Regions from separate parts of the Anaerobacillus sp. ABD4_527 genome, predicted to be linked through region 2. Evidence: predicted binding sites of a transcription regulator. Region 2 holds the regulator's gene; the other holds the start of a gene.
The links. The regulator Rex, encoded in region 2, represses fermentation and respiration genes when NADH is low (regulators of the CRP and FNR family bind a similar motif). The targets are predictions, from matches to a motif close to TTGTGAAATATTTCACAA.
Positions count from the first base shown of each region.

Region 1: a site for Rex is predicted at 3,749-3,766, ahead of ACXAHI_RS11420 (AtpZ/AtpI family protein). Genes of this name have one in related genera too.

Region 1 is NZ_JBSWXZ010000001.1:2,221,656-2,229,477, reverse strand. Features, by position in the region: gene rpiB (ribose 5-phosphate isomerase B) at 1-354, shown strand, start outside; gene ACXAHI_RS11435 (TIGR01440 family protein) at 369-941, shown strand; gene glyA (serine hydroxymethyltransferase) at 1,148-2,395, shown strand; gene upp (uracil phosphoribosyltransferase) at 2,600-3,229, shown strand; gene ACXAHI_RS11420 (AtpZ/AtpI family protein) at 3,909-4,097, shown strand; gene ACXAHI_RS11415 (ATP synthase subunit I) at 4,098-4,466, shown strand; gene atpB (F0F1 ATP synthase subunit A) at 4,486-5,199, shown strand; gene atpE (F0F1 ATP synthase subunit C) at 5,270-5,482, shown strand; gene atpF (F0F1 ATP synthase subunit B) at 5,593-6,108, shown strand; gene ACXAHI_RS11395 (F0F1 ATP synthase subunit delta) at 6,105-6,659, shown strand; gene atpA (F0F1 ATP synthase subunit alpha) at 6,679-7,822, shown strand, end outside.
Region 2 is NZ_JBSWXZ010000010.1:6,656-14,477, forward strand. Features, by position in the region: gene ACXAHI_RS20615 (ABC transporter ATP-binding protein) at 1-1,654, opposite strand, end outside; gene moaC (cyclic pyranopterin monophosphate synthase MoaC) at 1,901-2,383, shown strand; gene ACXAHI_RS20625 (redox-sensing transcriptional repressor Rex) at 2,427-3,065, shown strand; gene ACXAHI_RS20630 (twin-arginine translocase TatA/TatE family subunit) at 3,093-3,275, shown strand; gene tatC (twin-arginine translocase subunit TatC) at 3,296-4,057, shown strand; gene ACXAHI_RS20640 (YdiK family protein) at 4,077-4,301, opposite strand; gene ACXAHI_RS20645 (CPBP family intramembrane glutamic endopeptidase) at 4,298-5,008, opposite strand; gene groES (co-chaperone GroES) at 5,350-5,637, shown strand; gene groL (chaperonin GroEL) at 5,686-7,326, shown strand.

The DNA of each region.
Region 1 (7,822 bases), on a different contig from region 2:
ATCGATCTTGGGTGTGATTGTAAAGAATCGGTGGATTATCCTGACTATGCGATTCCAGTAGCAGAGCATGTTGCGAATGGGACAGCGGACCGCGGTATCCTTATTTGTGGTACAGGCATCGGCATGTCGATCGCAGCCAATAAAGTTGAAGGTATTCGATGTGCGCTCGTTCATGACCTTTTTAGTGCAAAAGCAACGCGCCAGCATAATGATTCGAATGTACTTGCGATGGGCGAACGAATCATAGGACCAGGACTCGCGAAAGAAATCGCCAAAGTGTGGCTTGAAACAGAGTATGAAGGCGGTCGTCACGCAAAGCGCGTTGGTAAGATCACTGCTTACGAAACGAATTAAAGGAGGAATGAGCTATGGATGAGAAAATGGCTCAGCAGATTTCTCTGCATACCCGTGAAGCACTAGATGATTTACAAGTTGATGCACGCTTGTCTAAACAGCATCTGTTAGTGGTAGGGATGAGTTCGAGTGAAGTGATGGGAGAAAGAATCGGAACAGCAGGCACTACTTTTGCTGCTGAAGCTGTTTATGAAAGCATTGGGTCATTTCAGAATGAGACTGGTGTTAGCATCGCCTTTCAATGCTGTGAACATTTAAATCGTGCCCTCGTTGTAGAACGTGAAACAGCGGAAGCAAGAGGATACGAAATTGTAGCCGCTGTACCGACTGTAAAAGCGGGTGGCTCGATGGCGACGTATGCTTTTCAAAGAATGACTGACCCTGTCCTCGTTGAATTTATCTCAGCAGATGCAGGGATCGACATCGGTGATACGTTTATCGGCATGCATATTAGGCACGTGGCCGTTCCAGTCAGAGGCAGACACAAGATGATCGGACATGCTCACTTAACGATGGCAAGATCTCGTCCTAAGCTGATCGGGGGAGAACGAGCATCTTATCCAAGTAAGAATGAACATTGTTTCTAAGAGGTATTAATAGTGATCAGGAGAAGGCTATATCCTTCTTATAGCAGCAATAGGTACAAAAGCAGTAAGTGAAAAGGCGAACATTCGAAACATTTTGAGATTTAATATACGGTCTTCAAAATCTGTGATACAATGCAAGCGAGATTGATTCACGACTATTCAAATTATAAGGATAGAAATATGTGTGAGATAGAAAGGGGATATCAATGCAACAAGTAGCAAAGCATGATCAAGAGTTATTTCAGGCAATTCAGGACGAGCTAGGTAGACAACGTAGCAAAATTGAACTAATTGCATCAGAGAACTTTGTTTCTGAAGCTGTAATGAAAGCGCAAGGATCTGTCCTAACGAACAAATATGCAGAAGGCTACCCAGGGCGCCGTTACTACGGTGGTTGTGAATATGTAGATGTAGCTGAAAACATCGCAAGAGATCGCGCGAAGCAGTTATTTGGAGCAGACCATGTTAACGTACAGCCTCACTCTGGCGCACAAGCAAACATGGGCGTGTACTTCACTGTTCTAAATCATGGAGATACGGTTCTTGGTATGAACCTTTCACACGGAGGTCATCTCACACATGGAAGCCCTGTAAACTTCAGTGGTGTTCAATATAATTTTGTGGAATACGGTGTAGATAAAGAGACACATCGCATCGATTACGATGATGTGCTTGAGAAAGCAAAAGAACATCGTCCGAAATTGATCGTTGCAGGTGCGAGTGCATACCCTCGTGAGATCGACTTCAAGCGTTTTAGAGAGATCGCTGATGAAGTAGATGCTTATTTGATGGTCGATATGGCGCACATTGCTGGCCTTGTCGCAACTGGACACCATCCTAATCCAGTTCCATATGCAGATTTCGTAACAACAACGACTCACAAGACGCTTCGCGGTCCACGCGGTGGAATGATTCTTTGTAAAGAAGAATTCGCGAAGAAGATCGATAAGTCTATGTTCCCAGGTCTTCAAGGCGGTCCTCTCATGCACGTGATCGCTGCAAAGGCAGTGGCTTTTGGAGAAGCACTATCTGATGAATTCAAGCAATACTCTGAGAACATCATCAAGAATGCTAGAAAACTAGCTTCTTCTCTTGAAAAGGAAGGCATTAACCTAGTCTCAAATGGAACGGATAACCATCTCGTACTATTAGACCTTCAAAGCTTAGACATTACTGGAAAAGTTGCTGAAAAAGCGCTTGATGATATCGGTATTACTACGAATAAAAATACAATTCCGTTCGATCCACAAAGTCCTTTCGTAACGAGCGGACTCCGTATCGGAACGGCTGCAGTTACGTCACGTGGCTTCGGTGAGCAAGAAATGGAAGAAATCGCAAGTATCATGAGCGACGTTCTTCACAACATTGAAGACGAAGCTGTGCTTAAGAAAGCGGAGCAGCGTGTCATTGATCTAACAAATAAATTTCCAATGTATGAAGATCTTTCCTATTAATAGTAAAGATTGAAAACACCCAGGGGCTATCGAGTACATTCGATAGCCTTTTTTTACTGTCTTCGCATTGCATATGACCTATTTTCGATCAATGAGTGCGAATATTTTATCATCTTAGAAAACCTTGAATAAGTCCTCGTTTTTCTGTAAAATTGCGAAGAAGATTGTGGAACGATACTAAAATGAGAAGGGGAGATTGTACAAATGGGTAAAGTATACGTGTTCGATCATCCATTGATTCAGCATAAGCTTACATACATTCGAGACGAGAAAACAGGCACTAAGGAATTTCGTGAATTGGTCGATGAAGTTGCTGCTCTGATGGCTTATGAAATTACGAGAGAACTTCCAACTGAGGAAGTCATTGTGAAGACTCCTGTAACTGAAGCGAAATCGAAAGTCCTTTCAGGTAAAAAACTCGGACTTGTTCCGATTCTAAGAGCTGGACTCGGTATGACAGACGGAATCCTTAAGCTTATTCCTGCTGCAAAAGTAGGACACGTTGGACTTTACCGTGACCCTGAAACACTTCAGCCGGTTGAATACTACGTAAAGCTCCCTGCAGACATTGAGGAACGTGAATTCATCGTGATCGACCCGATGCTTGCTACTGGCGGATCCGCTGTTGAAGCGATCAACTCGATCAAGAAGCGCGGTGCACAAAACATCAAGATGATGTGCTTGATCGCAGCTCCAGAAGGTGTTGAACTTCTTCAAGAAGCTCATCCAGATGTAGACATTTTCATCGCTGGTCTCGATGAAAAACTAAACGAAAAAGGATATATTGTTCCTGGACTAGGCGACGCTGGTGATCGTCTTTATGGAACGAAGTAATCGAGAACCTCTCCAACATGGAGAGGTTTTTCTTTTGCTATCAGAAATGTAGTGACTTCCGCTCCAGGATGCTCGCTTTCCGCGGGGCAGAGGGAGCCTCCTCGTCTCTAACGCTCCTGCGGACCCGTCCCGCACATTCCGCAGGAGTCGACCATCCTTCCCCTCCAAATCAATGTCACTAAACTTCACTCAAACCCGGTCCTTTTAAAAGCAAATTAGTGACAGAAGTAAAAAGTAGTTACTTGAACGTTGAAGGAAAGGTTAGCTTCGCTTTATCTTGTTGGGGTCTGTACTATTCACAAACTGAAAAGATTATAAAAATCTTACAAGCTAACCCTCTTCTAATTAGAACGGTTTTTGTTTTAAAAACTGTCCCACTCACATAAAATGTGAAAAAAAAGTGACAATATTGTTCGAGTTTATCCGCTAAATTTTACCTCTTTTCTATATAAGGTTTCGCAGAAGACTTGAAAGCGTTATAATCCTTGTGTATATGGGGATTTTGGGACGCATTTCGATTTGTGAAGTTCATCACACCATTTGCTTGAAACACATTGACATGGTTGGATGCCTATTGTATCCTTACAAAGGGTATAGTGATAAGGTTTTCATCCGCGCAGGAGAGACGATCTCTCCCTAAACTAACCTCAACAGAAAAGGGGCGCTTCATTTGAAGGCGATGGCACTTTACTCAACCATCCTGTCTTACCTTGTCGGATCGATACTCACAGGGATCTTCCTTGGAAAATGGATGGACAGCCTTTTCGACACTTTTCCACTTTTTCTTGTCATCGGACTCCTATTAGGGCTCGGTGGAGGAATATATGGACTAGTTCGTCTTCTACATAAGTTTACAGGGGAAGATTAAATGACAGAATATAAACAACATTTCCGCCGCTACTTACAATACACCCTGTATCTGCTCGCAATCTTCGTTCTAGGTTGGGGAGTTACCTCAAGCAAAGCATTATTCCTCGGGTTAATACTAGGAACCATATTTAGTATTTATAACCTATTCAACATGTTCCGTAAAATAAATCGACTTGGACAAGCTGCTGAAGAAGGGAAGAAAGCAAAATCTCTAGGCTTCTTAACAAGGTTAGCTGTGGCTGGACTAGCTGTTGCAATCGCGACTCGATATCCGGAACTGTTCAACTTGCTAGGTGTGGTAATTGGGTTGATGGTGACCTACATTATCATTCTCATAGATTCAATACTTCAAATACGCTTTAAGTAGGAAGAGAGGTGAAAAGCTGTTGGAACATAATGCACCTACAACTGGCGAAATATTAGGCATTACTTTTAATCTTTCCAATGTACTCATGATCACGATCGCATCCGCTATCGTTTTCATCCTTGCAGTTGTAGCAACTCGCTCACTAGCAATGCGACCAACTGGTTTGCAGAACTTTATCGAGTGGGTGATGGACTTTGTGAAAGGTCTGATCTCAAGCACCATGGACTGGCAAACAGGAGGACGATTCTTGTTTCTTGGGATGACGCTACTCATGTATATCTTCGTCTCAAACATGCTTGGTCTTCCATTCGCCATTTCGTTTAATGACGAACTATGGTGGAAGTCTCCAACTGCAGACCCGACGATCACGCTGACACTAGCAACGATGGTCGTGGTGCTCACACACTATTACGGTGTGAAAATGAAAGGTGCAAAGGAATACGGTAAAGGATTCTTTACCCCAATGAAATTCCTATTTCCTTTCAAGTTAATCGAGGAATTTTCAAACACATTGACGCTTGGTCTTCGTCTTTACGGAAACATTTTTGCCGGTGAGATCTTGCTTGGACTCCTAGCTGGACTTGGAGCTGCAGGAATCGGCGGAGCGCTTGGAGCCTTTCTTCCTATGCTCGCATGGCAAGGATTCAGTATCTTTGTCGGTACAATTCAGGCGTTTATCTTTGTAATGCTAACCATGGTTTACATGGCACACAAAGTGGCAGACGACCACTAAAAAACAGTATTAATGAACTTTTCATTATATAAAAAATCTATTTTTATGAATATTAAGGAGGAAATTTAGCATGGGTTTAATCGCAGCTGCAATTGCAGTAGGTCTAGCGGCAGTAGGTGCCGGTATTGGTAACGGTCTTATCGTAGGACGTACAGTAGAGGGAATCGCTCGTCAACCAGAACTTAGAGGTACTCTTCAAACTACAATGTTCATCGGTATCGCACTAGTTGAGGCACTTCCGATCATCGGTGTAGTAATCGCATTTATCGTAATGGGTCAATAATTACTTACGAAACTTTATAGAAAAATCGTAACGTTTCATGATGGCGGAGAAAGTTTCGAAATGAAACCTTCGCCATTCGTTTTGTATGATCTCTGAAGGGAGTGAACACGTTGTTCAACAGTCTAATTCTTGGAGCTGGCACAGGGATTCACGCTGGTGATATCCTTTATCAGCTTTTCGCATTTATCGTGCTTCTTGCTCTATTGAAAAAGTTCGCTTGGGGCCCGTTGATGGGTATCATGAAAGAACGAGAGCAGCATATCGCTAATGAAATCGAATCTGCTGAAAAGAACCGTAAAGAAGCTGAAGCTTACTTAAATGAACAGCGCGAAGAAATGAAGCGTGTTCGTCAAGAAGCGCAAACTATGCTTGAGAACCAAAAGAAAATGGCTGACCAAAAAGGTCAGGAAATGATTGAAGCAGCACGTCTTGAGGCTGAACGCTTGAAAGAAGCAGCAACAGCTGACATCGCTCGTGAACGTGAAACTGCTGTAGCATCACTGCGCGAGCAGGTTGCATCTCTATCTGTAATGATCGCTTCCAAAGTTGTTGAGAAGGAACTGGACGAGCGTTCACAGCAGAAGCTGATCGATGACTACCTTTATCAGGCAGGCGGTCAGAAATGAGCAGGGACCTTGAAGTAATCGCAAAACGTTATGCTAACGCTCTTTTTGAAATTGCTCATGAGCAAGGAACCGTTGAGCAAGTGAAGCAAGAGCTTGCAGTCGTTAACGATGTATTCAATGAAACTGACGACTTGATGGAAGTGTTCGCACATCCTAAGTTTACAAATGCGCAAAAGAAAGAAGTCATCCAAAACAGCTTTGGAAAGTCACTTTCAGCGCCAGTTTTAAATACGCTTCTCACATTGGTTGAACGTGATCGTATCGCGATCGTTTTCGATCTGATCAACCACTATCATATGTTCGCAAATGAGCAGCAGCAAACAGCTGCAGCTAAAGTGTATTCTGTAATGCCTCTTTCAGAGGAAGAGCAGAACAAGATCTCTGCAGTTTTTGCAGAACGGGTAGGCAAGAAAACACTTCAAATCGAAAACGTGATCGACCCAACTTTGATCGGTGGTATCAAAGTACGTGTCGGAAATCGCATTTTTGATGGAAGTATCAGCGGTAAACTTAAACGCATGGAACGTCAATTAGTTTCAGCGAAAGGCTAGAAGATAGGGGTGAATATGCATGAGCATCAATGCTGAAGAAATCAGTACTCTGATAAAGCAACAGATCTCAGATTATCAAGCTGATATTAAAGTTGATGATGTAGGTACCGTAATCCAAATCGGTGACGGTATCGCTCGTGCCCACGGTCTTGATAACGTGATGGCAGGAGAACTTGTTGAATTTTCAAATGGTGTAATGGGTATGGCTCAGAACCTGGAAGAAAATAACGTAGGTATCATTATTCTTGGACCTTACACGGATATTCGTGAAGGTGACGAAGTTCGTCGTACTGGCCGTATTATGGAGGTTCCAGTTGGTGAAGAGCTTCTTGGCCGTGTTGTTAACCCTCTTGGACAGCCTGTTGATGGACAGGGTCCACTTGGTACTTCAAAAACACGCCCAATCGAAAGTCCGGCTCCAGGTGTTATGGATCGTAAATCCGTACATGAGCCTCTTCAAACAGGAATCAAAGCGATTGACTCTCTTATTCCAATCGGACGTGGACAGCGTGAGTTGATCATCGGTGACCGTCAGACTGGTAAGACATCAATTGCGATCGATACAATTCTTAACCAAAAAGAAGAAGACATGATCTGTATCTATGTTGCGATCGGGCAAAAAGAATCTACGGTTCGTGGTGTTGTTGAAACACTTCGTAAGCAGGGTGCACTTGATTACACAATCGTTGTAACGGCATCTGCATCTCAGCCGGCTCCACTTCTTTTCCTAGCACCATATGCTGGTGTAACGATGGGTGAAGACTTCATGTATAACGGCAAGCACGTTCTTGTTGTATACGATGACTTAACAAAGCAGGCTTCTGCATACCGTGAACTTTCCCTATTGCTACGTCGTCCTCCAGGTCGTGAAGCATATCCAGGGGATGTATTCTATCTTCACTCCCGCTTACTTGAGCGTGCAGCGAAGCTTAGTGATGCAAAAGGAGGAGGCTCACTAACAGCCCTTCCATTTATTGAAACGCAAGCTGGTGACGTATCAGCTTATATCCCAACAAACGTTATTTCCATCACGGATGGACAGATCTTCCTTCAATCTGACCTCTTCTTCTCGGGTGTACGTCCGGCGGTTAACGCAGGTCTTTCCGTATCCCGTGTAGGTGGATCCGCTCAGATTAAAGCGATGAAGAAGGTTGCGGGTACAC
Region 2 (7,822 bases):
TCGATTGTTCCTGCTGTTCAAGAGCGGCCAGTTCAGCGAGCTCTTGTTTCTTTTCTACGTAGTAATCATAGTCACCGAGGTATGATGTGACACCTTCAGTGGATAACTCAAGAACACGAGTGGCGATTCGATTAATAAAGTACCGATCGTGTGAAACAAACAAGATTGTTCCAGGGAACTGGATCAGCGCTTCTTCTAATATTTCTTTACTATCTAAATCAAGGTGGTTCGTCGGTTCGTCGAGTATCAGGAGGTTTGACCTTCGCATCATCAGTTTAGAGAGCGCGAGTCTTCCTTTTTCTCCACCACTTAGTTCTGAGACGATTTTCAACACATCGTCTCCACTGAAAAGGAAGCGGCCTAATACGGCACGGATATCCTTTTCATCTGTTAATGGAAAGTCATCCCATAATTCGTTAAGGACAGTTTTATTTGATGTGAGATTCGTTTGCTCTTGATCATAGAACCCGATCTGAACATTACTTCCGAAGTTTAAATCTCCGCCTAGTAGGGTTTTTCCTGAGACGATCGCCTGCAGGAGCGTCGATTTTCCGATTCCGTTCGGACCAACGAGCGCAACGCTTTCCTGGCGTTTCAAGTCGAACGTAAGCTGATCGTTGATCACCGTACCCGGGTAGCCGATCGATAACTCCCTCACACTCAGTACATCGTTCCCTGTTTGCTTGTCGATCGTAAACGAAATGTTGGCTGATTTCTCATCGCCTTTTGGCTTATCGATCCTCTCCATCTTTTCAAGCTGCTTTCTTCTACTTTGAGCACGCTTTGTCGTAGAGGCGCGGACGATGTTTTTCTGAACAAAGTCTTCTAGTTTTGCGATTTCCTTTTGCTGCTTCTCAAACTCTTTAAGCTGCTGTTCATAGCGCCGATCTTTCTCTTCTAAATAGAAGCTATAATTTCCTTCGAATCGTTCTGCGCGGTTTCTCGAGATTTCATACACCTTGTTCACGATTTTATCGAGAAAATAACGGTCGTGCGAAACGATGAGGATGGCACCTGTGTAGCCTGTTAAATAACCTTCGAGCCATGTGAGTGTTTGGATATCAAGATGGTTTGTCGGCTCATCGAGTATGAGTAGCTCAGGTTTTGTAAGTAAGAGTTTACCGAGCGCAAGGCGCGTCTTTTGCCCTCCGCTTAGACTAGAAATCGGTGTTTTATAATCGAAATCTTTGAAGTTAAGCCCGTGAAGGACCGTACGAATATCCGCTTCGTATTTGTAGCCGCCTTTGTCTTTGAAAGCGACCTGAAGCTGGTCATATTCTTTCATGATACGCTGGTATTCCTGCTCATTTTCATAGATAGATGGGTCGCCCATCTTCTCTTCGTACCGTCGAAGTTCTTTTTCCATACGACGTAGTTCTTCAAAGACGCTAAGCATTTCATCCCAGATCGATAGGTTCGATTCGAGACCCGTGTCCTGAGCCATGTATCCGATCCGTACATCTTTCGGTTTGATGATATCTCCTGAATCATAGGAGAGCTGCCCTGTGATGAGTTTTAGAAGAGTAGACTTTCCGGCACCGTTTCGACCAACGAGTGCCACACGGTCTCTCGATTGTACTTCTAGCTTAATATTAGATAAAATAGGGTCAGCACCAAATGATTTTGATACGCCATTTACTTGTAGTGCGATCATTGTTTCTTCACCTCGAATTTCTCTCTTCTCGTTGTATGTTGAATCGAGCGATTTGCTTGATCTACCATTCGATTACGTTCCTTTAAGTTTATCGTAGTGAGGACAAGGTGGGCAACTACAGGAATGTTCATTAAATGGTAATAAAAATTCTTGTTAAAAAACAGCAAAAAGGATAGAAATGGTGTATAGTCACAAGTAGCAGCATTCCATTTAACCTTCTATCATCTATAGAAGAAAGGGGCAGCCATGAGTTCATTTACTCATTTTAATAAAGAAGGCCGCGCACAGATGGTCGATATTACAGAGAAAACTCCGACTGCTCGTACAGCGGTTGCCAAAACGAGCGTGAAGGTTAGTGAAGAAATTTATACTGGTATCAAAGACGGAAATATGAAGAAAGGCGATGTGCTTCAAGTCGCCCAAATTGCCGGGATTATGGCAGCAAAAAAAACGTCTGATCTCATCCCTATGTGTCATCCGATAGCGCTTTCTGGCGTTGACCTTCATTTCGACTGGGAAGTGAGCGCTTCCTTTTATGAGCTTACAATTGAAGCTCATGTGAAAACAAAAGGAAGTACCGGAGTAGAAATGGAAGCGCTGACGGCAGCATCAGCGGCGGCATTAACCGTGTACGATATGTGCAAAGCGCTGGATAAAGGCATCGTTATCGGGGAAACCTATCTCCTTACAAAAACAGGGGGGAAAAGCGGGGATTACAAGCGCGAGTAGGACAACCATAGATTGAGCGCGGAGGTCAATGTGGAGGGTGTTTATGGATATTGATCAAACAAAAATTCCGCAAGCGACAGCAAAACGACTGCCGCTCTATTATCGCTATTTAAAAAATCTTAGTGCATCTGGTAAACAGCGGGTAAGTTCTGCTGAATTGAGCGATGCGATAAAGGTAGATTCTGCTACCATACGAAGAGATTTTAGTTATTTCGGTGCTCTTGGTAAAAAAGGGTATGGGTATAATGTTCATTATCTGTTATCTTTCTTTAGTAAGACCCTAGATCAAGATGAAACGACCAGGGTAGCTCTCGTAGGAGTAGGTAACCTTGGGACAGCGTTTCTGCACTACAATTTCATTAAGAATAACAATACGAAGATCGAACTGGCATTTGATGCGGATGCAGAAAAAGTAAACCAAGAAATCGGTGGTATTCCGGTCTACCATATCGATCAGTTTAAAGAACAGGTAAAGAAGAACGACATCTCAGTCGTTATCCTTACAGTACCCGTTCATGCTGCTCAGTCGATTGCAGATCAGATGGACGAGGCTGGAATTAAAGGGATCCTGAACTTTACGCCAGCACGTTTGACCGTACCAGATCATATTCGAGTGCATCATATTGACCTGGCAGTTGAACTGCAGGCTCTCGTGTATTTTATGAAGCATTACCCGGTATAAACTTATAATCTTAAGGAGGTGACACGCATGGGAATGGGTGGCGCAAGTATCGCTCTAGTTGCAGTTGTTGCTTTGATCATTTTTGGACCTAAGAAACTACCTGAGCTTGGTAAAGCAGCAGGTAACACACTTCGTGAGTTCAAGAACGCAACAAAAGGTCTAGCAGATGACGACGATGATACGAACGATAAGAAAAAAAACGAACAGTAATCGGTTAGGACGGATAGGGAATGGATGAACAAAAACAATCCATCTATGATCACATAGAAGAATTAAGAAAACGAATCATCATCACAGTCGTCGTCTTAATTCTCTCCTTTATTGCGGGACTATTCATCGCAAAGCCGGTCATCGTCTTTCTCCAGAATGCTCCTGAAGCACAGGGGATTCCGATGAACGCTTTTACATTAACAGACCCGTTAAAGGTTTATTTCAGCTTTGCGTTCCTGGTTGCTTTCATTATGACATCGCCCATCGCTCTCTATCAGCTATGGGCTTTTGTTTCGCCAGGACTTTATGATAATGAACGGAAAGTAACGTTATCGTATATCCCAGCAGTCTTTCTCCTCTTTCTTGGAGGAGTTTCATTTTCATATTTCGTCCTGTTTCCTTTTGTCATCGACTTTGTCGGTAATTTGGCAGAAAGCCTCAACATTCAGGAAATGTACGGCGCAAATCAATACTTCACTTTCTTGTTTCAGTTAACGTTACCATTTGGCTTTGTGTTTCAGCTGCCTGTGATCGTTCTTTTCTTCACGAGACTCGGAATTTTAAATCCTGCCATGCTTGTACAGATTAGGAGATACGCGTATTTTGGACTCCTCGTCATAGCGGGTATGATCACACCGCCTGAAATTATTTCACACCTAATGGTTTCGGTACCACTGTTTTTACTATATGAATTCAGCATTCTTGTGTCTCGCTATGGTTATAGAAAGAGACTACAAGCAGAGGCGAAGCGTCAATTGGAAGAACAGGAAGAAGAAGCATAACAAAAGCGATAGGATAGCCCTATCGCTTTTTGTTTTGATCTTTTTTCTTCAGTTGATTGATTTTCTTTTTAAGTAAAAAGAAGCGAATGGAGTAAGCGAAATCAACTGTGGCGAGCACCATCAGTAGTATCGTCCAAAGGCTCCACATATCTGCATCAGAACGGGCGCTTTGAATCGCAAGGTACGTGAAGATCGAACCGAGCCCTGCGTAGAAAAACCCCATTAGAGTTGGTGAAAATCTCATGTAAGTACTCCTCCAATAAATGACTGCATTTGTTCCGCTTTCTTCTGTAGTTCTGCTAGATCATCTGCAAAGAAGATGTTGATTAAGACAACGATCGTATTCATCGTCATATGAGCGACAATCGGTACGATCAACCGCTTCGTTTTCACATATAGAAACGCGAACGTAAGTCCCATCGCAGTATAAACAAGGATGTGGTCGAAATCCAAATGGATGGCTGCAAAGATAACCGAACTCGCGATTCCAGCGATCCAAAAGTTAAACCGTGTATAGAGTGCCCCGAAAATCACTTTTCTAAAGACGATCTCTTCAAGAATTGGGCCAATGATCGCTATTACAAGGATAAAGATCGGTGATGCTTTCGCAACATCCATCAGCATCTCTGTATTTTCTGATCCAGGTTCGATTCCGAATAAATTGACCTCGATCATCGCTGCGATAATTTGAGCAAAGTAAGCCATGAAGATACCAAGAATGCTCCAGCTTACCGCTTTCCCTGCTGATACGCGGGTAGAACGTTCAAACGGCTCGTCAGGAGTTGAGCGGAGTAGAAACAGCATGATGATGAGTGCTGTAAAAAAGCTCACAACCGAGTAGCTTACGACTGGGTTCGGAACATCTAGGGATTGAAATAGTTTTGCACCCGGATATCCGGAAAGCTGCATAACGATATAAGTAATTAAGATAGTCCAATAGTGTTTTGCCAAGAAGCATAACTCCTTTTAGTGGTTTGCATGCCTAGATAAAGGCATTTTGCATACTTGTATTAGTTTAACACATTTAGGAATGGGAATGCCCTTTAGAAGAGTTTCGAAACAGTGACGAATCTGAAGAGGGAATGTTCTGATAACTAGTACGTAAGTCTTATCTTTCAGATAGAAGAAGTTGATAAATAAAGGAATGCAAATTTTCTGTTAAAAAAATCAACTTTACTACTTGCAAAAGAATAGCCAAATATTTTATTATATACATGTGTTAGCACTCGCCTATGTTGAGTGCTAACAGAAACAATACAAACCATTAATATCCACTGAGGAGGGTGTTTGAGTTGTTAAAGCCTTTAGGTGATCGCGTAGTAGTAGAACCAATTCAATTAGAAGAAAAAACGTCTAGTGGAATCGTACTTCCTGATTCTGCAAAAGAAAAGCCTCAAGAAGGTCGCATTGTATCTGTAGGTAGCGGTGCGTTAACTGATTCTGGTGAGCGTGTAGCTCTTGAAGTTTCAGAAGGCGATGCAGTTATTTACAGTAAGTATGCTGGTACTGAAGTAAAATATGACGGTAAAGAATATTTAATTCTTCGTGAAAACGATATTCTTGCAGTTGTAAGCAAGTAATACAACCACTCAAATAAAATAAGAACTACATAAATTGGAGGGTAACAAATGGCTAAAGATATTAAGTTTAGTGAAGAAGCCCGTCGCTCAATGCTTCGCGGTGTTGATTCTCTTGCAAACGCAGTAAAAGTTACACTCGGTCCAAAAGGACGTAACGTGGTACTAGAGAAGAAGTTCGGTTCTCCTCTTATCACAAATGACGGTGTAACGATCGCGAAAGAAATTGAACTTGAAGATGCATTCGAAAACATGGGTGCTAAGCTTGTAGCTGAAGTAGCAAGCAAGACGAACGACGTTGCTGGTGACGGTACAACAACTGCAACGGTTCTTGCACAAGCAATGGTTCGTGAGGGACTTAAAAACGTTGCTTCTGGTGCTAACCCAATGGTTATCCGTAAAGGAATCGAAAAAGCAACGAAAGCTGCTGTAGATGAGCTTAAGAAAATTTCTAAGCCGATCGAAGGCAAAGAGTCTATCGCACAAGTTGCGTCTATCTCTGCTGCTGACGAAGAAGTAGGTCAATTGATCGCTGAAGCAATGGAGCGCGTTGGAAACGACGGCGTTATCACTGTTGAAGAATCAAAAGGATTCGCTACTGAGCTTGAAGTAGTAGAAGGTATGCAGTTCGACCGCGGATATGCATCTCCTTACATGGTAACAGACTCCGATAAAATGGAAGCTGTTCTAGAAGATCCATATATCCTTATCACTGATAAGAAGATCGCAAGCATCCAAGATGTACTTCCAGTGCTTGAGCAAGTGGTACAACAAGGTAAACCACTTCTTATGATCGCTGAAGACGTTGAAGGTGAAGCTCTTGCAACGCTTGTTGTTAACAAGCTTCGTGGAACGTTCAACGCAGTAGCTGTTAAAGCTCCTGGTTTCGGTGACCGTCGTAAAGCAATGCTTGAAGACATCGGTACACTAACTGGTGCTGAAGTGATCACTGAAGATCTTGGTCTAGATCTTAAGCAAGCAAACATCACGCAGCTTGGCCGCGCTTCTAAAGTTGTTGTAACGAAAGAAAACACAACAATCGTTGAAGGCTCTGGCGAAACTGACAAGATCGCTGCTCGCGTTAACCAAATCAAAGCTCAGCTAGAAGAAACAACGTCTGAGTTCGATAAAGAAAAGCTTCAGGAGCGTCTTGCTAAACTTGCTGGCGGCGTAGCTGTCATCAAAGTTGGTGCTGCAACTGAAACAGAATTGAAAGAACGTAAACTACGCATCGAGGATGCTCTTAACTCAACTCGCGCAGCAGTTGAAGAAGGTATCGTATCCGGTGGTGGTACTGCGCTCGTTAACGTTGTGAAGGCAGTTCAAGCTGTTGAAGCATCTGGCGACGAAGCAACAGGCGTTAAGATCGTTCTTCGCGCACTAGAAGAGCCAATCCGTCAGATCTCTCACAACGCTGGTCTTGAAGGATCTGTAGTTGTTGAGCGCCTGAAAGGCGAGAAGATCGGTATCGGCTTCAATGCTCTTACTGGTGAGTGGGTAAACATGGTAGACGCTGGTATCGTTGACCCTACAAAAGTTACACGTTCAGCACTACAAAACGCTGCATCTGTATCTGCTATGCTTCTTACAACTGAAGCAGTTATCGCTGATAAGCCTGAGGAAAACGAAGGCGGCGGCATGCCTGACATGAGCGGCATGGGCGGTATGGGTGGAATGGGCGGTATGATGTAAGGTTCTCCTTACATTTTCCCCTTCTGAAACAACCCATTTAAATCAAGAGCCAACTTCCTTATAAAGGAGGTTGGCTCTTTCTTTTTTTATTAATCACTTGAATTAATTCTAAAAAATAGTGAAAAGAAAAGCCTCTCAGCTGTTTAAAACCCTGAGAGGCTTTTATCATATCGTCCACCATAAATAATCGTTGTATAAGGGTTATTCATATCACTCCAACAATAATAACTCCTCGGTGAATCTTAAAGATAGCACTGATCCCCACTTTTTAATGAGCCTTTCAAGACTGAGTGAGACCCCTAAAAAAGTGAGGAGTCTCCCAGCTACCACCCTGGGAGACCAGGCTAATCATTTGAACTACCCTGCGACTTTTTCCTATAAGAAAAAAAGTTGCCTATAGTAAAAGTAACCGAATAATGTTCGGAATGCAAATGATAAGTTAGAAAATGTGTACTTATGATTGATGGTGCCATGAACTTTCGTATTTAGTTAGGCG